DNA from 4 places in the Desulforhopalus glucosivorans genome. Region 1 is predicted to be linked to each of the others. Evidence: riboswitches for the same ligand, from Rfam matches in the RefSeq annotation. Region 1 holds a riboswitch; each other region holds the start of a gene.
What was found. Region 1 has a riboswitch for cobalamin ahead of ACX6CI_RS20495 (ribonucleoside triphosphate reductase). Riboswitches for the same ligand answer to the same signal wherever they lie in the genome.

Region 1 (7,939 bases):
AACAATAATTGCACCTGATTCAGAACCATCTGAACTCTTTTTGCACTACCTGTGCCCCAAAAAAAAAGGTTTCAGCTTAACGCCGAAACCTTTGGAAGAAAAACATATGGAGAGAAACATTATCAGGCGACGAGATCCAACTGCTGCATGGTCACAACCTGACCCGTTTCCATAACCGCAAGACCAGTCTCTTTAACCTGACCGAGCATTACGTTATCGCTATCATTTACCGAAAACAAGGTTTCAACATGGCCAAGATAAAAAGCACCTACACCTGCCTGACCGAGTCCCATCAGCTGTTCTTCTCCAAGCTGATCCCTGGCCCAAATCCTTAAGCTATCATAGATATCATCATTTTCGTCGATCCAGTTATTTCCATCGGTATCGTATTCGGCCAGATCTGCGAAGCCGTCCCCGGACAATGCTCCAAAGAGTTCGCTTCCATCATTTATTTCCCCGTCGCCGTTTTTATCAAGGGCAAGAAATCCGCTTCCGGGACCCACAAAACCAATCTGATCCGACTGTCCATCTGCATCAATATCAAAGTGAAAATCCCTCTGAGTCACCTCAGCAGCACCTCCTGAGAAATTGACAACCAGAGGATCTTTCAGAGCATCACCAGCCCGAATGTTTACATTCTGCTCGCTATAAAATTCACGACTCATGGACAGGCTGACATTAAAATCAATTTCCCGGCCATCCTCTGTTTTAATAACTCCTGCACTTTGAAACTCGGTTTTTTCATATTCGTAGTGGGATTCATGGTAGTCATAGACCATTCCAAAACCCTCACTTTCTTCTGCTGGCACAACAGCTTCTCCTTCACTGGCTGCAACAACAGCGGATTCATCAAAATTGCCCTGATTTGCTGAAACAGGTTCAGCTATCTGAAATTTTCGTCCCGTAATCCTTTCAAACATGGCTTGAAGAACACGCATATTCAGACTTACAGTATTTTTTTGATCATCTGGTACTTCCATATCAGTCTCACTCACCTGACGGTTTCTCATATGACCGTGACGACCTAAAGAGACTTTATCGTTTCCCCGCTGAACCTGTTCAACGGACGAATTTAACTCACGTCCTCTACCTCTATTTGCTCTGGATATGCGTGGTTCTTTATCTCCATTCCAGACGGTGAGAGATTCACGTTTTTGATGCATTTCAACTGAAGTTCGCTCAGAAAAGAGCTGTATTGCTGAATCAGAAATTATCATTTTGGAGCCCTCCTTGGCTTTAATGTAGAATTCAAGCTATCTCAGTCATCCTTGACTAATAAAAGCTTTTCACACTTATCTCCATCGGCACCTTATAAAGATATCTTTAGGATGAAATAGAAAAAATGGAATTGTCCTTACAATGCCTAGCTGCCAAAAACCACAAACACACAATATTTTGTGTTGACTAAAAAAGCATATACCATATAATCAACATCAATCTATATTGGTGCGCTTTAGTCCTTAGAAATTCATTTCTCGAAGTATACGCTTATTTGTTTTTTATGAATGAATTTCGTGAAGGTACTTACCCCTTGATCAGGGCTAGAACAAGCGCGGCAACAGGGAACCTGGTGAAAATCCGGGACTGTCCCGCAGCGGTAAATGAAAACGACCACCATCAAAAGCACTGGACGATGTCTGGAAAGCGATGGTCAGTAGGCAAGTACAACCCAACGTTCATGAGTCCGAAAACCTGCCAATATTCCATACCCATCATTTTACAGCCTTCGTGGAAAGGGAGTAAACCATGTCACAAGTACTGCCGCAGCCCAAACCTTTTACCGCTATTTTTTCTGCTCTTTTTACTGGCGTGAAAAAAAGAAATCAGCAGATCGTTTCATTTGAATCTGAAAAAATTACCGAAGCCATCTGGAAAGCCGGCCAGGCAACTGATGAATTTGACAGACCAGAAGCAAAGAGGCTTACAATCAGAGTGCTTAACCTTGCCCAGGATCTCATTTCAACCAGTACACCATCAGTAGAAGATATTCAGGACCTTGTAGAAGAGACTCTTCTATACTCTCCCTATAAAAAGACAGCTAAGGCCTATATACTCTACCGGGATCAACGAACTAAAATGCGGGAGTTGATTGAACAAGCCGATATCCAGCTCATAGACAATTACCTCGACCGTCTCGACTGGCAGGTGGAAGAAAACAGTAATATGGCTTATTCGCTCCAGGGTCTTAACAACTATGTTGCCAATGAAATCAGCAAAAACTACTGGCTCCACAGGATTTATCCACAGGAAGTAAGTGCTGCCCATGAATGCGGAGACATTCACCTCCATGACCTCGGGCTTCTTTCAGTCTACTGCGTCGGATGGGACCTTCAAGACATACTGAAAAATGGATTTAGAGGAGTTGCAGGAAAAGCTGAGTCAGGGCCTGCCAAACACTTTCGCAGCGCTCTTGGCCAAATTGTGAATTTCTTCTATACCCTTCAGGGAGAAGCCGCTGGCGCCCAGGCTTTTTCAAGTTTTGATACTCTTCTTGCCCCATTTATCAGGGCGGATAAACTCAGCAAAAAAGAAACGCAGCAAGCAATTCAGGAGTTTATATTTAATCTCAATGTTCCTACCCGTGTGGGGTTTCAAACACCCTTCACTAACCTCACCATGGACTTACAACCACCAGCAGCTCTTGCTGCACAACCAGTGATAATTGGAGGAGTTGAACAGGCTGAAAAATATGGGGATTTCCAGCATGAAATGAACATGATTAACGAAGCATTTCTTGTGGTAATGTCTGGGGGCGATGCAAACTCAAGAGTCTTCACCTTTCCCATCCCTACCTACAATATCAGCGACGAATTCGACTGGGACAACAGTGACCTGGACTCACTCTGGCATGTCACTGCCAAATATGGCATCCCCTACTTTGCAAACTTCGTAAACTCCGATCTTTCAATGGATGATGCCCGGTCTATGTGCTGTCGTTTACGGCTTGACACCCGGGAACTGGAGAAACGGGGTGGAGGCCTCTTTGGTGCAAATCCACTTACTGGCTCCATCGGTGTTGTAACCATCAACCTTGCGGCCATTGGATTCCAGGCAAGCACCAGGGATGAGTTTTTTGAGATGTTACAAAAGCGTCTCCTAATTGCCAAAGACAGTCTTGAAATAAAACGTAAATCACTGGAACGGTACACAGAAAAAGGCCTCTACCCCTACACAAAATACTATCTAAGAAAGATCAAAGAACGCTTTACAACTTACTGGGACAACCATTTTTCAACCATTGGTATCATTGGAGCAAATGAAGCCGTACTTAACTTACTGGACACTGACATAGGTACAAAAAATGGTCAGGAGTTCGCCCTTGAGATTTTGCAATATATCAGAGAACAACTGCAAAATTTCCAGGAAGAAACCGGAAATCACTACAACCTTGAGGCCACCCCTGCAGAAGGAACCGGGTTCAGGCTTGCACAGCTGGACCAGAAGCGCTTCCCTGAGATGAGTGCAGGGCTGACAACTGAAACCAGCCCAACCATTCCAATTTACACCAACTCAACCCAACTTCCGGTTAACTATAGTGATGATATTTTTCATATCCTGAATTTACAAAATAACCTACAGGCTCAATATACCGGAGGGACAGTTCAACATGTATTTCTAGGGGAAGCCGCGCCGGATCCAAATGCTGTTAAACTTTTTATAAAATCAGTGTGCGAAAACTATCAGATACCATACTTCACCATTTCTCCATCATTTTCCATATGCCCAACCCATGGATATTTAAAGGGGGAAGTTGAGACCTGTACCACCTGCAACGAACCTACAGAAATATACTCGAGAGTTGTTGGATATATGCGGCCGGTTAAACAGTGGAACGCAGGAAAACGTGCCGAGTTTTCAAAGAGAAGCCATTACCAGATGGAGTCCTGCCCATGATAATTGGTGGCCTACAAAAACTATCTCTCTGCGATTATCCTGGAACTCCTGCAATAGTTATCTTCCTGCAAGGCTGCAATTTTGCCTGTCCATTCTGTCACAACAGGCCATTACTTGCGACAAGCGCTGGCCATTCATCATTAAGCGCCGAGGATGTCCTGGAGTATTTAGAAAAGCGGCGTACAACTGTCTCAGCAGTTGTTATCTCAGGGGGGGAACCAACAATACAGAAAGACCTTGTTTTCTTTGCAACTGCCATTAAAGCCTTGGGCTACAAGGTCAAACTTGACACCAATGGCAGCAAACCGGAGACCATTTTCAATCTGCTTAAACAAAACCTCATTGATTATATTGCGATGGATATAAAAGCACCGTGGGACAAATATGAACTCCTTGCTGGGACAGAGGTTAATCTCGAACGAATAAGAGAGAGTATCAACAGTATTGTAGAGAGTGGTTTACCCCACCACTTTAGGACAACCCACTTTTCACCAATGCTCTCAGAAGATGATCTCAGTCTAATTAAAACGTCCCTGCCGAAAAAATCCAGGTATGTCGTGCAACCATTTAAAATCAATGATCAATCAACAAATCTCCACTAAACACCTTGGCTTATTACAAATCTGAACACTAACCTATAGTAATCAAGATGCCCCTCAGGGTGAATCAACCTGAGGGGCATTTCATTGTTATCGTTCTATACAATCTATTTTCTGGCTAAGCTTAACCAGTGATCACTATCACTTGGTAACATCTCTTAAACGCTCAGCTTCTCTATACACATCCTCATAGGTATCAATATGGCCACAGGGATTTTCCCAATTATCTAGAGTATAGCTCCGGCCAAACTCTCTATGTTCACGTGGCACGGTTATGCCTCTAGGGCCACCACACTGAGGACAATTATTGAGTATTTCTACTTCAACAGGATAGTAGGTCACATCATCGCCACCATTCCATTTATCGTGGTACATTATTTTAACTTTCATAGCGTGATTTCGTTCCTTATTTCATCAATATGTTGTCAATACAGATATTTTATTTCACATAATATCCATTATTAATGGTGTAGACAAGACTAGCTGTGTCTAACCTGGATAACAAAGTTGATTGACGTAAATAGGGTAAATTAAAGAAAGGTTACTACCCGCCGTGGTATTGGAAATACCGGTAATCAAGGCAGAGAGAATCAGATAATTTTGGTTAGGAAAAGTCAAGAGTAGAACAGAAATATTACTTAAATTTACAACCGACCAACTCGCAAATATGAGGGTGAAAAACTTCTAGAATAGTTTGAAGTGCGCATTACCCTCAGAATCAATTCGGTTTTTTCTTACCTTTCTTAGCGACTGCTGCCAACAAGATAAGTCCAATACCCAGCAGGAGCATAGTCTCAGGCTCAGCTGTCGAATTACTAAGCTGGAATACTTGGGCCTGCCCACCCAAACTCTGACTGAAAGGGTTACTTATTTGAGAACCATAACTGCTTGTTGCGGTTCCAACTAGTAGCACAATGGTTGAGACAATAGATTTGAGATAATTGAATGCTTTTGTCATGGGGTCAGTTCTCCTTAAGCTTACGCTACATCTTCTGAGCATATAGTATTGCAAACTGAAGGCCACCCTACCGAACGACTCACAAAAACACCACCTAGAATGCTGTTTTCATTGCACATATAAGACAACAACTGAGACGACAAGAGATACTCGAACACAAAAGGAGTTCGCTATTCAGGAACACACGAATCTGCAGTTCGAAAAAACGAACAAAGAGTTACAATAAATAGACCTGAGCTACGATATTGTAGAAAATAATTAAGAATGACACAAAATATGGTCAGGTTTAATATAGTGATTGAGATACAATACGACTGATATTCTTTTTACTGTTCAACAGCCTTTTGGGTAAACCGCATCCCAACCTCAAAAACATTAGACTCAACCTTACTCGCCAGACACCACATTACAGAGCCTACAATACTGAGCGTTGCAGCATCGCCAGTTTCCCAAAGAGTCTTCCAATCAACTCCATCACCATCAAAAGCTGCCAGATCCAACTGAATAAGTAATGATGTATTTTTTTCCAAAGGCTCATCAGTTACAAATCTCAGACCAGCAACACTGTAATCAAGCATCGAACCTTTCAAGCTTTGTGTACCATTATCATCAACCTTGACTTTTGTGTAATGAAATTCATTTTCCTTTTCAATCCGATCAACTTCACGTCTCTCATTATTCATGCAATCTCCATTGATAAAGAATAATCAGTTCAAAAGCTTACTCCTAAGCTATCTGCAAAACGGAGATATTGAGCCGGGTGACCCCATACTCCAAGATGGTTGTTTTGCAAGTGGCACTCATTATCTTATATCACACGAGCATTATCTTTGGCCAATATAGTTAAGTAGAAACCCCACCAGACTCTTAATAGAGCAGAGAACAATGCTTGTAGCCGTGATTCATCTATACATCGTTTCAGGCAAGAAGTGGCCAGGGGCAAATTCTACTCAGATTGTGCCATATTCTTTTTCATTATATCGAATGCACGGGCCAAGTCTTTCTGAAAAAGCTGAATTACCTGGTAGTTGGTGTAAAACTTCCCTTTACAGTTGACCAACTCCATATCAGCCTCTGTGACTTTATTCCCTGCTTCCCCAGAGCGCACAATCTCGTAAGCAAAATAATCTTCAGAACAACTCTCCCACGCAATATTTCCCATATTCTCTTCAGGAACTTCCATTTCAAGAGTGTATTTATTCACTGAAGCATCAACACAACTAAAGAATGTTGCAAGAAGCTCTTTTGAGCTCTTACCAGCTGCCACCTTACTACCAAGGGCCTCATCGTCAATTGAATACGCAGGGGTAGTAAGCAATGCAAATGTGAGACTCAGTACTGTGGCAGTAAATAGCTTTTTCATAGTTCCCTCTTGTGGACATCTGAATATTATATAAATAGCTCTATCAATTAAAGAATATTTGTTCTTGTAGCAGTTACTCCTGAATATATCAAGAAACAACATTTCCCCGCCCCAATGGTCAAGAAAATGAGACTATTTCAGATTCCACAGGAGTCCTGGGTACAAAAATAAGCCCCAGGTGTGCTGATACTTCAAGGAAACACCTAATGTACCACGGAAAATTAATCTATACCTTATTCAGATATAACATAGCTGTTTTTCCCTTGCGCCTTAGCTGCGTACATCGCCTTGTCAGCTAATTCGATCAGCTTGTCTGTATCCATGTCTTTGCCAGCTAGAGCAATACCTATTGATGCAGAAACTGACGCTACCCCCTCAGACAGATTAAACGGTTGTTGCAACCTGTCGAGTACCTTTTGGCCAAGCCGACTCAGCTCCTCACTATTACCAGGTTCAAGAAGGAGAACAACGAATTCATCACCACCATGACGTGAGACAGTATCACTTTTCCTGAATACTGTATTTAAACGATCAGCCGTCTTAATAAGCAGCTGGTCCCCCGCCCCATGACCAAACTTATCATTAATGGCCTTAAACCCGTCCAGATCGATGAAGAAAAGGGCGACACCTCGCTGGGTACGAGCATTGACTTTCAGAGCTTTGTCAAGCCTATCAAAAAAGAGCGATCTATTAGCAAGACCGGTTAACTGATCGTGAGTGGCGAGTTGGCGTAGCTTTTTCTCCAGCAAAAACCTCTCTTGTATCTCAACCTGTAACTCCTTGGTACGTTCATCAACCCTTTCTTCAAGGTTATTCCGAACATCTTCCACCTGTTTCGCCATATCGTTGAAGCTTGAGCAGAGCTTATCTAATTCAACGATTGTTGTGTCCTCCTCAGGTGTGACCCGAACACTCTTTTTATTTTCTGCTAAATCAGAAGCTGCTGTAACTATGGAGAGAATTGGCTTGGAGATGAGTCTGGACAACCAAAAACCTATCAGAAGTGAACATAAGAAACCAATACCCCCAATGACAAAGGCAACTTTCTGAACCTCTATAGCACGCTCCTCAAGCTCTGAAATTGGTTGTGGAATCATTACCCCCCAACCGGTTGATGGAACAACG
Region 2 (7,939 bases), 2.0 Mb from region 1:
CTTTTCTGCAATGAGTAGCGTTTTTCCCATTAATTACTCTTGTTATACCGGAGTTGTTTTGTGCTTCAAAGAGCTCTATATATGCAAACTTTTACGGGGAGTTTGCCTGATTCGCCAACTGAATTATGTAAAACATATTATACGTATTGTAACGTCAATCGATCGACTTTCCTATCCCACTTAGCAAAAAAAATCATCTAAAATTTTGACATAGAGCGAAGCTGTTCTACAGGTAACGACTCTTTTCTTCAATTGAACTAGAAGAGTAAAAGAGTATGGTTACGGATGGAGTTATAGGAGCAACACTGATATCGCCTATCTTTGGTATCTCCAGTATATCTGCAGTGCAAAGTTATGATTTTTTGCATGGCTTATCGAAGTAAAACTTAATTTTAAAAAGGATAATGATGGGATTTCTTTTACATATTCCAGTCATCATGAGTTTTTGGCTGCTGGCAGCTCACTTTATGCGTGATGGACAGACGATAGTAGTTGTTGCAGGACTTCTTTTCCCTTTGATGCTTTTCTATAAGAAAGGCTGGGTGGTACGTGTTGTCCAAGTGGCCCTTGTTTTGGGAGTTGTTGAATGGATCAGGACTCTGATGGTAATACAGGCCATGCGGGTTGAACATGGTTTGCCCTGGGGTCGTCTTGCTATCATTATTGGGGCTGTTGCATTGTTTACCGGTTGCTCAGCGTTGGTGTTTTTTCACAAATCTCTTAAAAGAAAGTACGGTTTGTGATGAGTCTTTTAGCAAGTGGTTCGCGTACATTCATTTTAATAAAGGAGGGTGTTGATAAGTGGATAGTTTTATAAACGCATTTATTGCATATTTTGTGATTGTTGACCCCATTGGTGCTTCGCTCATTTTCAATGCCCTGACAAAGGGGAACGATGCAGGCTATTGTCGTAGGATGGCAATTCGATCAGTGAGTTTGTCACTGCTTCTGGTCCTCTGCTTTGGTTTTTGGGGTGTGGGACTATTGACAACCCTCGGTATTGAGATGGAGTCCTTTAAGATTGCCGGTGGTCTCCTGATTTTCTATGCTGCCTTTGGAATGATTACTAAACCTGATAGTGCCAAAGATGATGAGGGTGATTTAACGTATGATGATATTTCTGTTTTCCCTCTTTCCATCCCCCTTATTGCAGGACCTGGTTGCCTAACTCTTACAATCCTTCTGTTCTCAGGGGTTCGTGAACAAGAAATATCCTTTTTGCCATTAGTTGCAGCTGTTGTTATAATTTATGTTTTGACCCTCATCTGTTTTTTGTTTGCAAAACCGTTGGTGCACCTTGTGGGGCAGACAGCAAACGATGTGTTCAAAAGACTGCTTGGAGTGCTACTTGCCTCTCTTGCTATTCAATTTATTGCTGATGGTGTGAAAGGTCTCATGTCTTAGCTTTTAAGCTTTTTTAAATATGCCCGATAAACGAGATAAGTCCCCTAATGTCTCACTACGTTCACTTATCTGGAAGTAATGTTACGTTCGCAATGTTAAAAGGTTCTCCCGTTTTCTCGGAGTCTAGGCGACCTGTTTTTTGACAGCTTTTCTGGGGTAAGATACTGATAAGAAATGAAATTGTATACACTACGCAAGCATCGTTGAGTTGTGGCATTGCTTGGCAGTGCGCCTGTTGTGGGTGTAAAACGCACCTTATCCTTCAATACTCGTGGGATATCCGCAGCGCTGTGATGGGTAGTGTTTATTGCACTACTACGCTGTTGTATTGAAAATCACAGCTTCCTGTCATACAATAAGAGAACAGTGAATGTTAACATATATGCCTGATGTGGGCTCTTTATAATCCTGCAGTTGCAGTCTGTTAACTGTAGAATTTATGTAAGTGAAGGTTGAAGCCGAACCACCTCAGGATGAGGAGGTTCGGCTTTGTCTGTTGCGGCTGTTGGTTTCTCTGTTTCATCGTATTGGGGTGGAATTTCATTACGTTAACTCAATGTAACAGGAGGCTTCTAATGGATATCAAAAATATTCTTCTTCCCTTTGATGGTTCTAAATACTCAATGCATGCCGCTGAGTATGCCCTTGGTGTTGCAAAACTCACAGGGGCCCATATTAATGTAATATATTGTGATGATTGGCAATTACATGGTTCCGAAGTGTCCGATGACGTTATTGAGCAGATCCGAGACAACAGGAAGATAGCTGTGAAGGATTGTCTGTTAAAAGCAGGTGCTGTTTTTTCCGGAAATGGTCCGGAATATACTCTCGAATCAGTCTCTGGCTCACCGGGAGAGGTGTTGACCGAGCGTGCTAAATCAAAAGAATATGATTTGATCATTATGGGCTCCCATGGTCACTCAAATATTGGCGGCCTCTTTTTAGGCAGTGTAACCCATAAGGTGCTTAATAAAATATTTTGTCCGGTTTTGATTGTTCCATGAAAATGATTCTCGTGCACAACGAAAAACAATACTACTTTGTAGGTGATTGATAATAAGTGAAAAAAGCTTGACTTGTTTCTGAAATTACGGTCTTCTTTAACAACTTTCAGGTGCATTAAGATGCTTAAAAGGGAATCCGGTATAAGTCCGGAACGGGCCCGCCGCTGTAACCGGGGACGAAAACCACATATAAGTCACTGGCATATGCCGGGAAGACGTGGTGATTAGGATGATCCGGGAGTCAGAAGACCTATCTGAAATTACATTGTAGAGTTTTCCTCTGGACAGGGACACTACACAAGAGACGAGGATATCAGGGAATCCCGGATCATTTTATATGATCCGGGATTTTTTTATTTAAACAGGTTGGTCAATTATCTGGGAGATTTGCAATGAAGAAAGGTTGGTGTGGTATAACCGCAGTACTGGTTTATTTGTGTGTTTTCTCTGTCTCTGCATTTGCTTCCGGTGCTAAAGGGATCCCTGGTTCCGGAAAAAATGCCATAGTTCTCGCAAGTTTTGGAACGACGGTTCCGTCTGCTGTGTCATCAATCATTAATATCCAGGACGAGGTGAAGAAGGCATATCCCAAGACGGAAGTACGCATGACCTTTACTTCAAATATTATTCGCTCTGTATGGAAAAAACGTCAGGCAGAACCGCAAAAATGGCTCGATCAGGGAATCCCTGAAGAGATCCTCTATGTGAAGAATTTTATCGCAACAATAGGTGATCTTTTAGAAGATGGATATACCAATATCGTGGTACAGCCAACCCATATGTTTTTCATGGAACAGTCCCATGATCTTCAACAATATGTAAACGGCCTTGCTTCTATTCGAACCATGAAAAAGAAGTGGAACCCAATTCACTCAATTGTCATGGGGCGTCCTGCCCTTGGTATGCCCGGTGACGTTTATCCCTATCATGACGATGTGGATGCAGTTATAAAAACCCTTGAAGGGGATGCTCAACAGGCAAAAGAAGAGAATGCTATTCTTGTCTATATGGGACACGGCAATGAGCACTGGTCTACAGGTATTTATGCTGAAACTCAGAAAAAAATGCGTGAAGCGTATCCGGATGTAACTACTTTTGTTGGTGTTGTAGAAGGTTCTCCTGCAATCACTGATTTTATAGGTCATTTAAAGTATGCTAAGACCCAAAAAGTATTGCTGAAGCCATTTATGATAGTGGCTGGTGATCATGCCACCAATGACATGGCAGGTCCTGAAGAAGACTCTTGGAAATCAGTTTTAACCAAAGAAGGTTTTGATGTGAATCCTGTATTGGAAGGACTCGGGTCCAATACAGAGTTTGCCAAAATTTTTGTTGATCACATCGCTGATGCAGCAAAAGAAAGAGGTATCCACCTGAAGTAGTAGTATGTATCACCAAGAACAAGGATGGTCGTGAGCCCGGCCATCCCTGTTCGCCCTCTGTCCCCCTCCCTTCTTTATGCAGTTTCTGTAATTGTTAATTTTTTCAATTTAAAAACAATAAAAACGCAAAAAAAAGCCACAAAATTGTTGACATGATCAGTCTTTCGTCTACATTACCGCCAATCTTATAATCTGAGTGTAAAGGAGGCTTTTGTGCGTAATCATTGGAGCAGTAGGTTTGGTTTTATTCTGGCAGCTGTCGGTTCAGCCGTAGGTCTTGGAAATATTTGGAAATTCCCATTTATTACGGGGATGAATGGTGGTGGTGCCTTTGTGTTGGTGTATCTCGTTGCCATTATGTTTTGCGGTTTACCAATTCTCATGGCTGAGTTTCTCATCGGTCGACATTCACAAAAAGATGTTGTCGGTTCCTTTCGTGAATTGACTCCAAACTCCGTTTTCTGGAAAAGCATAGGGTGGCTCAGTCTTGCCTCAGCATTTATTATTTTATCCTATTATGGAGTAGTTGCCGGTTGGACCCTTGATTATCTGTTTACATCACTTAGTGGCGGTTTTGCAGGCCATGATCCCGAAACGATTTCCGGTATGTTCGGTGCCCTTGTAACAGATCCTCAACGTCAACTTATCTGCCTTACCGGTTTTATGGGACTTTGTCTAATTGCGGTAATCAGTGGAGTTAAAAAGGGAATCGAACGTTGGAATCGTGTGCTGATGCCGACTCTGTTTGGAATCCTTATCGTTATGGCAGTGTATGCGATGACCACCAGCGGAGCCGTTGAAGGGTTGAAGTTTATGCTCTACCCCGACTTTTCAAAACTTACCATTAACGGTGTTCTCGAGGCCATTGGCCATTCGTTTTTCACCTTGAGTCTTGCCATGGGAGCCATGATTACCTATGCAAGTTACATGGATAAAAAAGAGGCTATCTATCCCGTTGCTATTCGAATTGCATTTCTTGATACTCTCGTAGCTATCATTGCAGGTCTTGCTATTTTCCCAATTGTTTTTTCTGTGGGAATGGAACCTGGAGGTGGACCCGGCTTGATTTTTAAAACCCTTCCACAGGTGTTTGCTACTATTCCATTGGGTGGTGTTTTAGCGGTTCTCTTTTTCCTTCTCTTAGCTTTTGCAGCTCTGTCATCAGCGATATCTCTTCTTGAGGTATTGACCGCATTTATGATTGATGAGAAAAAGTACGACAGGAAAAAGGCGACCATTTTTATGACTATTGCAGTCTACCTGGCAGGTATTCCTTCTGCATTGTCTTATTCAACTTTGAGTAATGTGAAGATAATAAAAGGAATGGAAGTGCTTGACTCCCTGGACTATGTAGCGAGTAACTTTATGCTGCCAATTGGTGGTCTACTGATTGCTATTTATACAGGTTTTATCTTAGATAAGAAAATTGCACAGGCAGAAATTACCGATGAAGGAAGTCGTTACCTCACCACCTTTAATATCTGGTATTTCACCATCCGTTATATTGCTCCGGTTGCTGTATTAATTGTTTTTCTCACAAAGATTGGTGTGATCAACATGTAGTTTGACCGATCCCATCCTTCTTCAAGGTCGCTGACAAGGGTTTTTCAAGCCGGGTCTAGCGACCTTTTTTTTTGTTGATCATCAGATGTTTAGTTCTACTTCTACCCACCTTTTATTGTAACTTCCTCTCTCTTTATGATCCACAGATTGACCGATATGTGGGAAATCAAAAAAACAGATGTTCATTATTTTGTAATGAAAATGAAGGCGCATATTTGTATCTGAGTGTTTTTTGTTATACGCTTTTCATAGAAGGATAATGAGTGCATTGGTTTTAAATGTGCAGATTTCTAATGTTAACTTTACCAATGAAGGATTGAAGAGATGTTCAAGAAAATGACGATTAAAGTGAAACTGCTGGCCACATTTATTCTAGTTAGTTTAATCCCTCTCGCTTCTGTAACCTATATTGCAATCGAAAAAGCCAGTGACGCTTTGCAAGCTGAAGTTGTCTCCAAATTTGCGGCTGTGCAGGAAACAAAACGTAACCACGTTAAAGAGTATTTTTCCCAGTTAAATTCAGCCCTAAGTATCATACAGACTGATCCATATATGCAAGCTAGTATGCGCACCTTTAATGATGCCTATGTTGCAGCAGGCAATACAGTTGATGATGATTCATGGAGGACTCTTGTTGAATTTAAAGAAGCGTCTATAAAAAGCATGGTAGAGCAGTATGGCTTCTACGATCTGCTTATGATTTCAATGGAAGGAAACCTTATATATAGCACTGCCAAAGGGGCTGATTTAGGCATGAACATTCCAAACAGTGCTCTAAAGGAGTCGAGTCTTGGCAGCGCCTACGAAAAAATATCGATTAATCCTGATGGTAATATTTTTGCAGATTTTGCCCCATATGCTCCAGATAATAATATACAGACTGCATTTATGATAGCTCATGTTAAAGACAGGTTTGATAAGCCCCAGGGGTATATTGCCCTGCGAATACCTGTGGATAAATTTAATGCTATTGTTCAACAGCGTAGCGGTATGGATGATACGAGTGAGAGTTATCTTGTTGGTCGGTCGGCTGGTAAGACCGGTTTGCGAACTGATCGTGTTGTAAAATCAGGTAAGGTGGGTGAGGACAAATCAGATAAATTTATTGAGTTGGCATTGGGTGGAAACTCAGGTTTTGGAGAAAAAATCGGGAGTACAGGGGGCACGGAATTTGTTCGTTATGACCCTGTCGATATTCCAGGAGTTGAGTGGGTGATGATTACCACAGGGGCAACTGACACAGTTTTTGCCGCCGTTTATTCTCTTCGAAACACAATGTTACTCATTATACTTGGTGCAATGGTTATTGTAGTTATTGCAGCCCTGGCAACCACATCTCTAGTGTTGAAACCAATTAAGGCAGCCATTGTGATGCTAAAAGATATCGCAGAAGGAGAAGGCGATCTTACCAAACGAATGGTTGTTGAGGTGGAAGACGAAATGGGTGAAATGGCAACCTGGTTTAATACCTTTATGGATCGGTTGCAAAATATGGTGAAACATATTGTAAATGACGCAAATACTTTAAATGGGGCATCAACTGCCCTTTCAGATATAGCGCGTCAGCTGACGAGTGGAGTTGGGGAGATGTCGGGCCGTACCAACCAGGTTGCCGGTGCCACTGAGGAGATGAGCGGCAATATGACAAGTGTTGCAGCAGCAAGTGAGCAGGCATCAACTAATGTGAATATGATTGCCTCAGCTGTCGAGGAGATGACCGTTACAGTGAGAGAGATTGCACAAAATTCTGAGTCTGCAAAGGGTATTACCCAATCCGCTGTAGCAAAAGCAGTTGAAGCGTCAAAGACAATTGATGAGTTGGGGCGTATCGCCATAAAAATTAGTTCAGTAACAGAGGTAATTACTGAAATTTCAGAACAGACAAATTTATTGGCATTGAACGCAACAATTGAGGCGGCAAGGGCAGGTGAGGCCGGTAAAGGCTTTGCGGTCGTTGCAAATGAGATCAAGGAACTAGCTCGTCAGACTTCGGATGCTACTCAAGAGATTAAAACCCAGATAGAAGGGGTTCAGAAATCAACTGATGGAACTGTTCGGCAGATTGAGGAAATATCCTCTGTGATTAATGAAGTAAATGAGACTGTAGAAACAATTGCCGCAGCAGTGGATGAGCAGGCTACAACCAGTCAGGAGATTGCTGATAATGTGGCCCAGGCCTCACGAGGTATAGAAGAGGTAAACCGTAATGTGAATCAAACATCCATGGTGGCAAGTACTATAACAGGTGAAATTACAGAGGTAGACAGTCTGGTTCAAGAGATTTCAGGATCGAGTCGACAGGTAAATGACAAATCCGACGACCTCTCTTCAGTAGCGAATAAACTACATGATCTCGTAGGACAGTTTAAAGTATGACCTTCCAAGGTACTTATCCCGATTATCGGGGTTAGTTCTAAAAAACTAGGCGTCTCTCTGCTTTATGCAGAGGGGCGTTTGTTTTTGGAGCAGGATCTAATCTCATTAATAAACTTATCCTCAAGATAATCCAGCAGGCTTTCCCGTTGTTCACCACGAGTCCCTAAATCCTGATATGTATCGAGGATCTTTTTCTGTAGAAGGCTCGGG
Region 3 (7,939 bases), 2.4 Mb from region 1:
CTTGCTGTAATAACGTTTTTTAGTCTGGTGAGTACTATATCCACCTCATCTTCGGTGATGGTGAGGTGGGGGCGAAAACGGATGCTCCTATTTCCACAACCAACGAGCAGTAGCTTTTCTTTAAAGGTCTTTTCTAAAAAGATATCTCTGGTAGCTGAATCTTTGAGGTCAAAAGCGCACATAAGCCCTTTGCCCCTTGGGCTGAATATAGTCTGTGGGTATTGTGCAGCCAGTGCTTCCAGACCTTGTAGTAACTGATCGCCTCTCAATCGGGCATTTTCGATCAGGTTGTCCTGTTCAATTACCCTAAGAATGGCAGAGCATCTGGCCATATCAATGAGGTTGCCGCCAAAGGTTGAATTGATTCTGCTGGGCTCAGTGAAGACACTACTTGGTGTCTCATCCAGTCGCCTTGAGCCAAGAACTCCGCAAACCTGTGTTTTCTTACCAAAACTGATGAGATCAGGAGTGACAGAGGTGTGTTCGTGGGCCCAGAATTTTCCGGTTAAACCGATGCCGCTCTGCACCTCATCCATGATAAATAAAAGGTCATTCTCATCACAAATCCCGCGTAGACTGACAAAGAACTCATTGCGGAAGTGATTATCACCGCCTTCTCCCTGGATGGGTTCAATAATAAGGCCTGCGATGTCTGGTCCACTTCTGTGTAGAGCAACTTTAATTTCAGCTAAAGCCTGTTGCTCAAGGGCCATGGTCAGCTGCAGGCCTTCCTCTGTAGAGGGAAAACTGAGTTTTGGGTTAGTTATTCGCGGCCAGTCAAAGGTTGGGAAATATCGGGTTTTACGAGGGTCGGCAGTGTTGGTTAAGGAGAGTGTGTACCCGGAGCGTCCATGAAAAGCCTGCTTAAAATGGATTATTTGGTGCCCACGTTCCTCTTTTAACCCTGATTCGTAGTTACGCTTAACCTTCCAGTCAAAGGCTGCTTTAAGACTATTTTCGACAGCAAGAGCGCCTCCTTCGATGAAGAAGGCGTGGGGGAGGTAGTCGGGCATGGCAACACGGCCAAATGTTTCCAGGAATTCAGCCATGGCCTCTGTGTACATATCGGAGTTGGCGGGCTTTTGAATAGCAAGTCTGCCTAATTTATCCGATATCTCAACAATAGCAGGATGGTTAAAGCCAATTGCCATGGAGGCAAACATGGAGAAACAGTCGAGGTAGCGATCTCCATTACGCTTATCGACAAGCCAGCTTCCCTTAGATACATCAAGATCGACGATTATATCCATCCCATCTGCGAGAATGTACCTGCTGAGAATGTTTTTAACCTCGGCTGCGCTTGTCATGACTGCTCTCCTTAGAGATGTACTCCAAAATAATTATTCAATATTAAAACGAATACCTTGTGCCAGTGGCAGGCTGTTGCCAAAATTTATGGTTACAGTTTGCCGCCTCATATATGCCTTCCATGAGTCGGAGCCGGATTCCCGTCCGCCTCCTGTATCTTTTTCCCCGCCAAATGCTCCTCCAATCTCAGCCCCCGAGGTGCCTATGTTTACATTTGCAATACCGCAATCGGAGCCGCTGGCGCTTAAGAATCTCTCAATTTCGTTGTGATTTGTGCTGAAAATAGACGATGAGAGTCCCTGGTTAACGCTGTTATTTATGGCTATACCATTTTCAACAGGGCCGTCATATTCAAGGAGGTAGAGGATGGGGGCAAATGTTTCTTCGGCTACAATGGCGGCGTCTTTGTCTATTTGTACAATTGTAGGCTCCACATAACACTGTGACTCATACCCTTCGCCTTTAAGGACATTTCCACCAAAGAGGATCTCGCCACCCTGCTTAGCTATGGCCTTGATTGCCTTTTGGTATGTTTTGACGCTCTCCTTGTCGATGAGTGGCCCCATGTGGTTTAGTTCAAGGAGGGGGTTGCCAACACTGACGCTATTGTAGGCAGTTATCAGGTGTTCTTTAACTGCTTTGTAGCGGGATTTGTGGATGATAAGACGTCTTGTTGAGGTGCAGCGTTGGCCTGTTGTTCCTACAGCTCCAAAGACGGCGGCCGGGATAGCAAGTTTTAGGTCGGCGTGTTCTGTGATGATAATTGCATTGTTGCCACCAAGCTCAAGTATGCTCTTACCCAGCCTGTCTGCAACGGTTTTGGCTGCGAGCTTTCCTGAATTAACGGAGCCGGTAAAAGAGATAAGTGGGATACGTTTGTCTTCCAGCAGCTTTTTGCCAACATTGTCGCGGTCACCGATAATAAGGGAGAAGATGCCTTCAGGAAGGTGATTCTGGTCAAGAACCCTTGCAATGATCTTATGTAGAGCAATCGCTGATACTGGAGCCTTGGAAGAAGGTTTCCAGACCGACACATCGCCACAGATGGCTGCGATCATGGCATTCCACCCCCAAACTGCCATGGGGAAATTAAAGGCGGTCACAATACCTACAATCCCTAAGGGCTGGTACTGCTCAAAGAGGCGGTGTTCAGGTCTTTCAGACATGGTTGTCATTCCATAGAGCATTCTGGACTGTCCAACACAATAGTCGCATATATCAATGAGTTCCTGGACCTCACCCAGACCTTCCTGGAGAGGCTTACCTGTTTCGTAGGATATCAGGGTACCCAGTGGCAGTTTGAAATCACGGACTCGCAAGCCTATCTGCCTGACTATTTCACCTCTTTGGGGGGCAGGCGTAGTACGCCAAGCTTTGAAGCTTTCTTCAGCTTGTTCGATGACAAGCTGATAATCCTTCCCCGTGGCCTTGGTGACATGGGCAAAAGTCTCACCGTCAACTGGTGACGTGACAGCTATTTTCTTTTTACCATTACTTTCAAGCCATTTGGTGCCAGTCGATGTACCTGACATAGTTTTTTCAAGGTACAGCTCATCAAGAAAATTCATTGGGCCCCCCGGTCCATAAAATTGTTTGTTTTATTCTATAATTATGTCAGCAAAATAGGTGAGAGTCAAGTGGAGTTGACTGATGTTTTATCTCGTCTACTGCTGGAGTAATTGCGCTCCAAGAAACATTAGGTATTCGCTTTAAGTTACTGACTGGTTGAAGAAATTGAATATTGTTGATGCGATTTCAGGACCAATACCCTGGACCTCGCACAGTTCTTCAATATTCGCTGTTTTTACACGTTTGAGGCTTCCCATGTGTTTGAGTAACTGTTTCTTTTTCTCCGTTCCAATGCCAGGTATTCGGTCAAGTTCTGATGTGAGTGTTGCCTTGTTACGCAGCTTTCTATGAAAGGTTACACCAAACCTGTGAGATTCATCACGAATTCTCATGAGATAGAGGATGATCGGATTATGGGGCAGCAGAACGATGGGGTTTTTGCGATCAGGTTTGTACAGTTTTTCACCTTCATCTTCCTTTTCTTTGGCTATGCCAATCCAATCAATATCTTTGGTAATACCAAGGTCTTTTGCCACGGCGAGTGCCATACCAAGCTGCCCCTTGCCACCATCAACCACAAACATATCAGGAAGGGTGTCCTCTTCAATCCCTCTTGTGAGTCGTCTTTCAAGGACCTCTTTCATCATGGCGTAGTCATTTGGCCCATCAACGGTTCGAATTTTATAGTGCCTGAAGTTGGAGGTGTCCTTTTCACCATTGGTAAAACATACAAGTGAGCCCACAGCTTGCTTGCCGCTGATGTTTGAAATATCCAGACACTCAATACGGTTTGGTGCGCGGTCGAGGTGGAGGGTCTTGCACATTGTTTTACTTAAATGTTCCCAGGAACTTTTCTTTTTCTCCTTTTCTTCAAAGACCTGCATTGCATTGGTATTCGCCATGGCTATGAGTTGTAATTTCTCACCCCGCTGGGGAATTTTTAGCTCGACCCTGGTGGTTGATTTATCGCTTAAGAATTCGCTGTGGAGGTCAAGGTCGCTTGGGCTAAAGGGGAGGAGAATCTCAGAGGGCACTACTGTCTCATCTGTGTAGAACTGGCTGAGTACCTGAGACAGGATTGAGGCGTCATCACCATAAGGGTCAGCGAGGAAGAAGGACCGACTGCCATTAATCAGTCCATTGCGAATAAATAACAGAGAGACAGTGACAGCGGCGTCTTTTCTAGCAAAGCCAAAGACATCCTGATTCATGGTGTGGCTTGCAGAAATGACCTGTTTCTCAAGTGTTTTAGATAGAGCGCCAACCTGATCTCTGAGCGTTGCTGCTTTTTCAAATTCGAGTGCTTGTGCGGCTGCCTGCATCTGCTCGTTTAATGATTTGATCAGGTCTCTGTTACGCCCCTCAAGCAGCATGATGATTTTTTTCACATGCTCCATATACAGCTTACGATCAGCATTTCCTGCACATGGTGCCAGGCATTTACCAATTTGACGATTGAGGCAGGGGCGGTCTCTTTTTTTCAGCTTGCCACCCTTGCAGTTTCGAAGAGGGAAAAGCTTTGCGATAAGACGGAGCGTAGACCACATGGCTCCAGATGATGAGTATGGACCAAAGTAGCGTGCCTTGTCACGGGACTTCCTTCTTGCCATATGTACTCTTGGCCATTCTTCCTGTACTGTAACCTTGATGTATGGGTAGTTTTTATCATCGCGGAGAATGATATTATATTTGGGTTTATGCTTTTTAATAAGAGAAGCCTCTAAGATCAGAGCTTCTTTCTCGGTATGGGTGAGTAGAACGTCAACTTTACTGACTTTTTGAAGCATTATGCTGGTTTTATTATGTTCGGCTGCTGAAAACCGTGCATATGATGACAGCCGTTTATGCAGATCCTTGGCCTTGCCTACATACAGGACTGTGGATTTCTGGTCCTGCATAATGTAAACCCCCGGTGTGTGCGGGGCTGATGATAGAATTGATTGGGGAAACATTGTGTTGTAAATAACCTTAGTAATTCTTTGTATGGATCTGTATTTACGATCAAAACGTAAATTTTTGTAGTGGTGCTGGCGAACGGTTTTGTTGAGAGTGATATGTCTGTGTTCACTTGTCTCACCTGGTTTACGGTACAACATTTTTCCAAAAAGGCTACATGCTTACAATTGCAAAATAGGGATTTACATAAATAAATTTTTCCTGTAATTTGCCTGCAGTAAAACTACATATCTCACAGGTGGTAACTGTTATGTTACTGAAAAGGGAATACGGTGAAAATCCGTAGCGTTGGGCCAGCGCTGTAAGCGGGGACAACATCTGCTATACACCACTGCTTTTTAATACTCAAAAAGTGGGAAGGTGCAGATGGAGGATGATCCGTAAGTCAGAAGACCTGCCTGTTTGAACATAGACTTTCCCGTCCGTAAAAAAGTCCGTATCACGCTTGCCGTGGTACGGACTTTTTTATTGCCCATGGGTGGGGTAACTGTATGGAGAATGCAATGAAAACACAGATTGAATTGGCAAATGAAGGGACGGTCACCGCTCAGATGCAACAGGTTGCAAATGATGAAGGTTTCAGCGGAGAAGAGATTAGGGATCGTGTTGCAAAAGGACATATTGTAATCCCTGGATGTGCTGTTAGACCCCACCAGAAAATAGTAGGAATCGGTAAAGGTCTACGGACAAAAATCAACGCATCTATAGGTACTTCGTCGGATATATCTGATGTTGAACTTGAGATCAGAAAAGCTCGTATTGCAGAGCATGAAAAAGTTGATACCCTGATGGAACTTTCAACTGGCGGGGATCTTGATGCAATCCGCAGATCTGTCCTTGGCAGCTGCTCTCTTCCTGTGGGTAACGTTCCTCTCTATCAGGCATTTGCCGAAGCCACTAAAAAGTATAGAAACCCCAATAAGCTGGATCCTGAATACCTCTTTGAACTTATTGAAAGACAACTTCAGGATGGTATTAGTTTCATGGCTATCCATTGTGGTATTAACAGGTTCTCCATCGAGAGACTTCGTAAGCAGGGGTTTCGTTATGGAGGCCTTGTCTCTAAAGGTGGTACCTTTATGGTTTCATGGATGGAATACCATAACAGAGAAAACCCTCTGTATGAGCAGTTCGACAGGGTCTGTGAGCTGATGAAGAAGTATGATGCTGTTTTATCCCTTGGAAATGGTATTCGTGCAGGTGCAATTCACGATAGTCATGACAGGGCGCAGATGGCTGAAATGATCATCAACTGTGAACTTGCAGAACTTGGTAGAAACATGGGTTGCCAGATGATGGTGGAAGGCCCGGGGCATGTTCCTCTTGACGAGATAAGCGGTAATATCATGCTTGAAAAGGCAATGAGCGGTGGGGCTCCATATTATGTACTTGGACCACTCCCTGCAGATACCGGTGCCGGTTATGATCATATTACAGCAGCCATTGGTGCTGCTCAGTCTGCGTGGCATGGGGCAGATCTAATCTGCTACATTACCCCCGCCGAGCACTTGGCACTGCCAACTGAAGACGATGTTCGTGAAGGCGTTCGGGCTACACGGCTTGCAGCAAGAATCGGTGATATTGCAAAATATCCTGAGAAGCGAGAGGTGGAAAAGAAGGCAGCCATTGCCAGAAGAGACAGTGATTTTGAAGAGTATTTCAAGCTTTCAATGTTTCCTGAAAAAATGACAGAGGTTCGTCAAAGTAGAAAGCCAGAGAATGAGTCCACCTGTACCATGTGCGGTGATTTCTGTGCGATGGAAAGAGGGCACTCTCTTTTTAAAGATGACATCGCAGGCGATAAGTGCTCTCAGAAAAAAGAAAAAGAACTGGTCACTGAAGAGTAACTATTTTTAAGGCTCGGTTAGAGAGGTGCTATTTTCTCTAAGTTCAAGGCTGAAAAAAGAGTTCGGGTATACTCATGCTCAGGTGCTTCAAAGATCTGAGCAGTGGGCCCGGACTCTACAATAATTCCATCTTTAAGCACCGCCACATAATCTGAAACTGCTCTGATTACCCTGAGGTCATGGGAAATAAACATATAGCTCATATTATGTTTTTGCTGCAGGGCGAGTAGTAGTTCTATGATCTGCTTCTGGATGGTTACATCAAGAGCAGATGTCGGTTCGTCGAGTATAATAAATTTTGGTTTAAGTATGATTGCCCGTGCAATGGCGATTCGTTGTCTCTGTCCACCAGAAAATTCATGGGGATAGCGACTGGACATTTCTTCATCTAAACCCACTTCATGTAATGTCTCGTTTACCAGGACTGCGCGCTCGGCACGACTCAGCTCGGGGCGGTGAACCTGAAGTCCTTCTTCGACAATTTGCATAACAGAAAGACGGGGTGAAAGGGATGAGAAAGGATCTTGAAATACTATCTGAAAATCACTGCGAAGTGGTCCCAGTTTTTTTTGGGAAAGACTTTGTAGATTTACCCCGTTAAAAAAAATATCACCAACACTCTGATTGAGTCGTAGCAGAGACATGGCAAGAGTGGTCTTACCGGAACCTGATTCTCCAACAATCCCGCAGGTTGTCCCTCCCTTTATCGATAAGTTAATTTTATTAACTGCCTTTATCGTTGTTTGTGACTTCTTAAACGGGTTTGCCCATTTATTTTTCTGATCAAAACTACAGGTTAGATCTTTTGTACTCAGTAGTATTGGCCCGGATGGTGCAGGTTGCTTTGTGCCTTGCGGTAGTGCCGAGAGTAGCGTTTTAGTATAGGAATGTTGTGGGTTCGTAAATATTTGCCCTGTGGGGCCGGATTCAACGATGCATCCTTCTTTCATAATGCAGACGTGGTCTGCCTGGTCACGCACTATGGAGAGATCGTGGGTGATAAGAAGCAGGCCCATGGCGAGCTCAATCTGCAGCTCTTTTATAAGGGTAAGGATCTGTGCTTGAATGGTTACATCAAGAGCGGTCGTTGGTTCATCTGCAATTAAGAGAGAAGGATTTCCTGCAAGTGCCATTGCAATCATCGCCCGTTGTCTTTGTCCACCCGAGAGTTCATGGGGATAAGAGCAAAAACGTCGCTCTGCATCGTCGATACCGGTTTTAGCAAGGTAATGGTAGGCCTGTTCACGCGCCTCTTTTTT
Region 4 (7,939 bases), 250 kb from region 1:
TAACTGTTGCGACTGTTTTACCTTTAAGCTCAATAAGTGACTCAACAACCAGCCCTTCTCTTGTATAGATACAGCCCCAGTTGAGAAAGATATTTTCTTTCGTAAACAACATCTTTTTCGCTCTTTTCTTCGAAAAAGCGATATCAACCATCACATCTATTTCGCCAAGAGACAGTCTTTTCAGTCCTTCTTCCCAGGTTCCGTGAACATATTCAAGATGCCAGCCCTCTTCACCGGCGATCACCTCCAGGATATCAGGAAAGATCCCTGCAACATCTCCATTTGCATTGGTATATACCTTGGGAGGATTTTCGTAGACACCAACCTTAACCGTAAGAAGATGGTCAGTTTCTCCATAGGATAATTGACCGGAAAGAAGTAGTAGAAGGGGGAGAAAGACAGACAGGTATAAGAATCTCTGTAGGTATATCATGTATGATCGTGCCTAACCTAAATATCTCATGAAAACAAGAATAAGAATTAGTGAGATGAAACAGGTGAAACTGTAGGTAAAATGAATTGAGTCAAGAATTATTCCCATAGGAAAACTAGCTCATTCATAAACGTACACCCTACCTTTACCTAACAAATATAAGCATATATTACCAATCAGAATTACATCAATACATGTGTGCCGGTCTGCTCCATGAAAACATTCCGGCACAATTACAGCGTATGAAGGTAAAAATATCAGACGGTTGCTCGATGGTCGACTGCAGGCAAGGTATCGACAATCTCCAGATAGGCTCGTGTCACCTCATCGCGCAACTCTCCAAGACCTGACTGGGTTCCTTCAATTTCAAGACAGGCACTTGTTCCTTGTTGCCCTGGAATAACAGAAACACAGGAGAGTATTTCTGGCCTTGTACAACGACGAATCGAATCAAGCCCTGAAAGTGAGATCCAATGAGGATGGCTTGTACGCATAAGCTCCACAAACTCCAGCCACGTCAGACCCTCGGGCAGATCGACATCCATATATATATAGACCTGACTTCCTTTAATAATCTCGGCTACATCTACAGAAGCAGGCATTTGTTCGGAAGCGGCTTTACTGCCATTTATATGGGCGAGCTCTTTGGCTTTCCCTTTGAAAAAGGGTGCTAACCTGAATATCTCAGACGGCTTTGTGACAAGAGAGACAACAACATAGACGAGTCCACTCGCTGTCATTGCGACTATCACGCCATGTCCCATCAAAAGTGGATGCAATGATTCAAGGTATGGAGGCCCCCCTGCTTGGGCCTTGATAAGGTCGACTACAACAAAGGTACATTGCAAAATAAAACCTGTAAACATAGAAGCAGTGGCTCCTGCTCCGGTTCCCCTTTGCCAAAAAATACCACCCATCAACACAAAGAAGTATGAGGCACTTGCGATGAAGGTCGCGATATGAATTGCATCGATTATGGAGTGTATAAAAAAAGAGCCGATGGTAGCACAAGCAATAATGAAAAGAACGCTGAACCTGTTAACAGCCAGCATCTGCTGCATCGATGCCGCAGGGTTAATTCGCCGCTGATAAATGTCCCGTGCCACACAGGTTGCACCTGATGCTGCAAATGTGTCTGCACATGACATGGCGGCGGTAGCTAGTGCTATGGCAAATAGAGCTACAATCAAATGAGAGTATCCTCCATCCATTATGAAGTTTAGAAGTGCCGGTTCCGCTTTTGCCATTCCCATGGGAAAGCCCATGGCTGCAATATCCGGATAGATAAACTGCAGCCCAAGAGCGATAAGTGCACATCCTGCAAAAACAACTGCAACCAGAATAGATCCAAGAACAAGCCCAGCTCTTGCTGATCCTGTGTCACGAGCCGCCCAGACCTTTTGCCATGGGTCCTGCTCTGTAACCCAGCCAGGAATAATTGCACAACAGAAGATTAACACCATGGGCAATCCAATGGATAAGGGATTCCACCAGCCACTATCAAGGGATGCAGCCATCTGGCCCAGATCCATCCCGGAGACATCTCCCGCTCCCGAGATTACAAGTACTGCCATAATTAGGACAAAAGAGGAGAGACAAAGAAACTGAATAACATCGGTTGCAAGTACTGCCGACAAACCACCTAAGGAAACATAGACCGCCACTGAAAGTCCAACAATCAGAGCCGCATGAAGACTACTGATTCCATAAAAAACCTCCAGAACAAGAGCGAAACCTTTAATATCTGCCACGGCAAAGAGAATCATGACAACAATAATAATAAGGGCAACCGGCGTTCGCAGAAAGGATCCGTAGCGGATCTCCAGCAATTCCGGCTGGGTCATGGCCGGGATGGAGCGAATTTTACCGACAAACAATGCAAGGAGAAGCAGAGCAAGGATATTGGGAGCCACAAAACCCCACACAGAGCCCATACCAAGCAACATAAAGAAACCGATAACCGCAAGAAGTGCACCTGCTGTCAGCCAGGATGCAGCGGCTGAAAACCCCACCGAAAAAGCACCGGCCCTTCTCCCCGCCAACATAAACTCCCGAATTGAAGTCTGCCGTTTGTTGAAATAGTAGCCGGTACCAATAAGCAGCATGATATAGCCAGCGAGAAGTAAAACAAAGATCAGATACCCGTCCATACACCCTCCTTTGCAATGTCAGCTCCAACCAGATTGTCGGCTGTTTCCACATTGCACATCGATGCGTGGTCCAGATTAAACCGAACCAACACGTGTCAGCCCGGGGGGATACCATGTCTCCGAGAAATTGATTGCTTGTCTGGCAGATATTCTGACTTATGATTCACCCTACTTCCCGTGCCTTCCCATACTGTTTCGAAGAGAAATCAGACAGTACAGTGACATTTTACGGGGTTCGTCCTCACATACAGCGGCGGGTCCGTCCCGGAGTCACACCGGGTTCCCTGCACCCTGTTGCACCCTATGGCGCAACAGGCATGGATCCTACAAAAGGATCACCAACAAACATTACCTGAATTGTGTGCCGAATATACTATTTAATTCGACATTCCTATCATGTATTGTATAAGCAGAATACTGTCAAGTTCTACCTGTTAGGGTAGAATACCTTCCAACATCTATCACACTGCTTTTAGTGCATGACAGGATGAGGTAAATACCCGTTCGAGACAATCAACAGATTTATGAGGCTCACCATTATGGACTCAAAAATGACAGAAAGGTATAAAGGTTGGACTATTTCAATTACAGCCAGTAACAATTTGTGCGCCAAATTTAGTTTTGATATCACAGATCCGAGTGGTAAATCTCAACATGTTAAGATGGGTGGAGAAAAGGCACAAAGGGCAATGGAAAGGGCTAAGGAAATGATAGATATGGAAATCTCATTTCAGGAGGAAGATTAAAGCCCTCGCTTTTGCATTCCTTAATATATTTCAACACAGACATCTACTTTTGCCAAGAAAACTAAGCAACTCAAATATCAGGAAGCCAAAATGAACAACGAAGCGACAACAGAAATATACGATTACCTTAAGAAGATGGCAGCCGATATCGTTGAAAAAGACATGGCAGAGCTCAATGCCATGAAGAATGAGCTGGCCGAATATGCTGAAGGTGTCAGTTCTCAAATGCCGCAAGAATCCAAAGAGATGATGAAGCGGGAATTTGAAAAGTGCAGCCGTTGCGCTCAGGAGTGGATGCGTGTTTACAAGGACACTCACTTTAACGAGGCAGTAAAAGAAGACATACTCAAAGAAGACGTTATGGAATTCTTTTTTAGTATGAATGAAAAGGTCGTCGCCGTTCAGAAAAATTTCTTTTTGCTGGCAATGGTACAAGAACACCTTTCCCCCAAACCTCTACTCACAGATGAGCTACGATCTGCAAAAATCGCTAAATCAAGGATTATGACACTCGCAAAACAACAAGGGCTCAATCCAAGCTACAAAGACCACACTTCTTCAATACCTGGAGAGACAAGTTCCCAGCGACTCTGGTTTTTTGGAGACGAAAACAATCTCCTCCAATCAAGTCAGGAAGGCCTGCCCGATGACCAGGCCCTTGATTATTTACTGGATTAATCCTACACCATTAATCTTACCTACACTTGTTCACTGACATAGGCACCAAAGGCCTTATCGGACTCCATTATATGGTTAATGAGCCACTCTCTTAAAAAGCGATACAGCTCCTGCCTGCCATCTGGAAAATCATTGAGTAACCTGTCTTTATATTCACCGACCTCCTCAATAAGGTTTTGATGCTCAGCCTTATGGGTCTCCAAGTCCGGATACTCCTTCTCCTCCATCAATGCTTCTTCATTGTTGAAATGGGTTTGCGTGTACTCCACTATCTCTGTGAGCACCCTTTCCACCGTCTCTTTTGGTTCCTTATCTCGAATACTTGTGTACATGGCTTCAATGAGATCAACCAGTTTCTTATGTTCATCATCCACTACCTCAATCCCTGTACTATAGGAATCACGCCACTTTATCACTGCCATTCTCAGCCTCCATTCCAACTATAGGATAGTAACCCGGTTTCTGCCGTTTGCCTTACTTTTATACAATAATGTATCAGCCCTTTTCAGTATTTTTTTGACATCATCTTTTGGTCGTATTGAGGTTGCACCTATTGAAATTGTAACAGAGAGCTTTTTACCATTAAGCATAACATAGGAATTCTCCACCATTGCACGTACTCTGTCGGCTACAATTTCAAGCTCTGTGTTGTTCACATTTCGTATAATAGCCAAAAACTCCTCGCCTCCCCACCTGCCATACAGATCAAATGGTCGCGATGTAGCAACCAGCGTATTGGCAACACACTTCAACACGTCATCCCCCACATCATGGCCGTAGTTGTCATTAACACTTTTGAAATGATCAATATCCATAAGTAGCACACCAAAAGATACATTATAACGCTCAAACTCCTCCATCCGGCCTATCATTTCACGATCTAGATAATGACGATTGGCAAGTTGAGTTAAATTATCAAGAAGAGCAAGTTGTTCGAGTTCCTTAAGTCTAAGGGCATTTGCCTCATTATTTGAAATATCGGTAAAGAGTTCAACTCCACCTATGATTTCACCCTCATCATTTTTCAGAGAATTAACACGGACAGAAACCGGGATCCTGTGACCATCCTTGTGATGCATATATATCGTGGCTTCACGGGGAACATCGTCTTTAATAGTTGCTCCGAGAGGACAAAGAGAATGACAGAGACTCCTACCATTCTCATCTACGTGGGTGAGAATATTATCGGAACAGGACCTGCCAACAACCTCCTCTGCAATAAATCCGGAAACATGCTCTGCCGCCTTATTCCAATAGGTGACGACCATGTTTGTATCAACACAATAGAGCCCATCATGGAGATGGTTGAGAAATCTTTGCAGTTTTGGGTCAAGATCAGTCATAGAAACATCCGCAGTTTTTCACTTGATTGTTGGGCCGTATCACTTGAGCCGTTTTGCTCTGATTTTATTGTATCACTATCAGGGGGCAAGAAGTCAAGGCCTCCAGACTTTCAGATGAGGTCATCTGTTCACAGCACTTAGAGGTATTGGACTTGAAAATTGTGGGGAAAAACTATAGAAGAGTTCAGTATTACCTAAACACTTCATTTTTAGTAAGGAAATACATTGTTTGACCCCAGCGCAGCCACACAGCTGTTTAGTGAATTCTCCAGAGGAGAGCTGTTCTTCGCAGTCACCCTTCTTTTTATTGCATCCCTTATACGGGGCCTTACCGGGTTTGGGTTTTCAGCTATTCTTGTCACCGGGCTTAGTTTCATTATTATCCCCAGCCAAACAGTCGTGCTAGCCCTGCTCCTTGAAATTATTGCAAGCGCCCACTTGCTGCCACGAGCCTGGAAAAACATTAACTGGGGTCTTATCGGAGCACTAGGTATTGGCATTCTGGTAGGTACTCCCGTTGGTATGTCACTTCTCGCTTACACCAATCCTGATACCATGCGGCTTGTTATATCGAGCACAGTGCTGGTATTTGCCTTACTTATCTTAAAAGGCCTTAACTACAATGATCCCAGGACTCTTACTGTACATAGTGGGCTTGGCCTTATTTCAGGAATCTGCAATGGAACAGCCGCACTTGGAGGCTTGCCTATTGTAACCTTTTTGCTGTCAACAGATGCACAGGTGGCGTCAACCCGAGCCACCCTGATTGCCACCTTTTTTGCAACGGATATTTACGCCCTGATATTTGCTGGCAGTCACGGCATGATAGGAGGGGACGCCCTTATCTTCGCAGTAGTCTCCTTACCAGTTCTGGTGTTTGGTGTTGCAATTGGCCAAAGGGTATTCAATGTGGCAAGCCCAGATTTTTTCAAAAAAATAGCCCTCGTCCTGCTACTCATCCTTTCTTTGACAGGAATTGTCCGAGCACTTGTGATGCTCATCTATCATTAGCCTCACAAGAAACAGAATTCAACACTTCTCATCTTGGTTACACAGGTTAGTCTAGAACCCCTCCTCTTTTGATAATTTCTATCAAACTCGTCGTTTCTTCAATAAACGCAGTCTACTAAAATACCAGACAACCCTCAGACAAGGCTTGCTTTTAGCTTGACCGATAGGTGCCATATATAATAGGCTTTAACACGATGTTGAAAGACTTAGACATTGCAAAGGGCTCAAAACGTTCCTTATCAAGTAGGATGGAACCGAGGTTTTCACACCAAGTAGAAGAGATGATTTCACACCTGAAATTCTTCCTGACATAATGACAAACAACACATCCCAAATAGAACTGGAAGAACGTATTGCTACTCTGACTGCAGAGAACAACAGATTAAAAGAACAACTGCAAAATCCTGTAGGCGATGAAGTAAACTCTCCCATTCCAACCCCTCCAGATACCAAAAATACACCTACACTACAATTAGTTATCGACAGCATCCCCCAGGCTATTTTCTGGAAGGATCTGAATTTTCGATACTTAGGCTGTAATATAACCTTTGCCAATAGAGCAGGCCTGAAATGCAGTAAAGACATCGTTAGCCTGACCGACTTCGATCTCCCTTGGAAAACAGCGGAAGCTGAATCATTTCGTCGCTATGACCAAAAAATTATGGATACTGGTTTGGCCGAATATAATATCATTGAGTCACAGCGTGACTCAATGGACAATCAAACGTGGATCAACACCAACAAGATCCCTCTCCATGATGACGCAGGAAAAGTCATAGGTATCCTCGGCACGTTTGAAGATATTAGCAGCCGTACCCAGGCTGAGGAAAGTCTTAAACACTATGAGACCATCACCGCCACCATTGATGATTTGGTGGCCATCGTTGACACAAACCACATCTACAAAGCTGTAAACGAGGCCCATTACCATGCCTATGGTGTTAAGCGTGAGGAAATATTAGGAAAAAACATTGAAGAACTGATTGACATCAAACTGTATAAAGAGCTGGTAGAGGAGAAGATTAACCAGGCATTGCAGGGTAAAACAATCTCCTATCAAACATGGCGAGAGTTTCCGAAATGGGGAAAAAGGTTCATCGAGGCCAAATACTTCCCGATCTTTTCAGAAGACGGCAAAGACGTGGTTGGAGTGGTCTCAAAAATCCGAGATACAACCCAGAATAAACAGCTGGAAGTACAACTTCAACAATCACAAAAGATGGAAGCGGTGGGCAGGTTGGCCGGTGGTATCGCCCACGATTTCAACAATATTTTGAGTGTTATCAATGGCTACTCTGATCTATGCCTCCTGAGAATGGAAAAAGATCACTCTTGCCTGGCCCATATTGAAATGATTAAGGAATCAGGGTTACGGGCTGCGCGATTAACACAACAACTCCTCGCCTTCAGCCGACGCCAAATAATCAAACCAAAAATAATGTGTCTTGCTGATCAGCTCACAGCCATTCACAATATGCTCGCACGCCTGCTTGGAGAACATATAGATATTGAACTCACTCAAAAAAAATCGACATGGGATGTTAAGCTCGACCAAGCTCAATTTGAACAAATTGTGAT

Region 2: linked by a shared signal. The riboswitch ahead of ACX6CI_RS12180 (sirohydrochlorin cobaltochelatase) and the one ahead of ACX6CI_RS20495 (ribonucleoside triphosphate reductase) in region 1 are both predicted to bind cobalamin.
Region 3: linked by a shared signal. The riboswitch ahead of thiC (phosphomethylpyrimidine synthase ThiC) and the one ahead of ACX6CI_RS20495 (ribonucleoside triphosphate reductase) in region 1 are both predicted to bind cobalamin.
Region 4: linked by a shared signal. The riboswitch ahead of ACX6CI_RS21600 (sodium:solute symporter family protein) and the one ahead of ACX6CI_RS20495 (ribonucleoside triphosphate reductase) in region 1 are both predicted to bind cobalamin.

Annotation. Positions count from the first base shown of each region.
Region 1 is NZ_AP044854.1:4,784,631-4,792,569, reverse strand. It holds gene ACX6CI_RS20500 (hypothetical protein) at 123-1,217, opposite strand; cobalamin riboswitch at 1,502-1,714, shown strand; gene ACX6CI_RS20495 (ribonucleoside triphosphate reductase) at 1,747-3,894, shown strand; gene ACX6CI_RS20490 (anaerobic ribonucleoside-triphosphate reductase activating protein) at 3,891-4,496, shown strand; gene ACX6CI_RS20485 (hypothetical protein) at 4,635-4,883, opposite strand; gene ACX6CI_RS20480 (PEP-CTERM sorting domain-containing protein) at 5,212-5,451, opposite strand; gene ACX6CI_RS20475 (PilZ domain-containing protein) at 5,778-6,134, opposite strand; gene ACX6CI_RS20470 (hypothetical protein) at 6,398-6,814, opposite strand; gene ACX6CI_RS20465 (PDC sensor domain-containing protein) at 7,048-7,939, opposite strand, start outside.
Region 2 is NZ_AP044854.1:2,807,795-2,815,733, reverse strand. It holds gene ACX6CI_RS12200 (DNA topoisomerase 3) at 1-30, opposite strand, end outside; gene ACX6CI_RS12195 (hypothetical protein) at 405-743, shown strand; gene ACX6CI_RS12190 (MarC family protein) at 802-1,404, shown strand; gene ACX6CI_RS12185 (universal stress protein) at 1,980-2,408, shown strand; cobalamin riboswitch at 2,500-2,680, shown strand; gene ACX6CI_RS12180 (sirohydrochlorin cobaltochelatase) at 2,801-3,790, shown strand; gene ACX6CI_RS12175 (sodium-dependent transporter) at 4,004-5,353, shown strand; gene ACX6CI_RS12170 (methyl-accepting chemotaxis protein) at 5,678-7,729, shown strand; gene ACX6CI_RS12165 (hypothetical protein) at 7,792-7,939, opposite strand, start outside.
Region 3 is NZ_AP044854.1:2,428,937-2,436,875, reverse strand. It holds gene lat (L-lysine 6-transaminase) at 1-1,307, opposite strand, end outside; gene amaB (L-piperidine-6-carboxylate dehydrogenase) at 1,341-2,876, opposite strand; gene uvrC (excinuclease ABC subunit UvrC) at 3,018-4,829, opposite strand; cobalamin riboswitch at 5,053-5,249, shown strand; gene thiC (phosphomethylpyrimidine synthase ThiC) at 5,337-6,680, shown strand; gene ACX6CI_RS10535 (ABC transporter ATP-binding protein) at 6,698-7,939, opposite strand, start outside.
Region 4 is NZ_AP044854.1:5,035,945-5,043,883, reverse strand. It holds gene ACX6CI_RS21605 (transporter substrate-binding domain-containing protein) at 1-433, opposite strand, end outside; gene ACX6CI_RS21600 (sodium:solute symporter family protein) at 691-2,583, opposite strand; cobalamin riboswitch at 2,708-2,914, opposite strand; gene ACX6CI_RS21595 (hypothetical protein) at 3,135-3,329, shown strand; gene ACX6CI_RS21590 (hypothetical protein) at 3,420-4,007, shown strand; gene ACX6CI_RS21585 (bacteriohemerythrin) at 4,028-4,429, opposite strand; gene ACX6CI_RS21580 (sensor domain-containing diguanylate cyclase) at 4,448-5,350, opposite strand; gene ACX6CI_RS21575 (TSUP family transporter) at 5,576-6,361, shown strand; gene ACX6CI_RS21570 (hybrid sensor histidine kinase/response regulator) at 6,675-7,939, shown strand, end outside.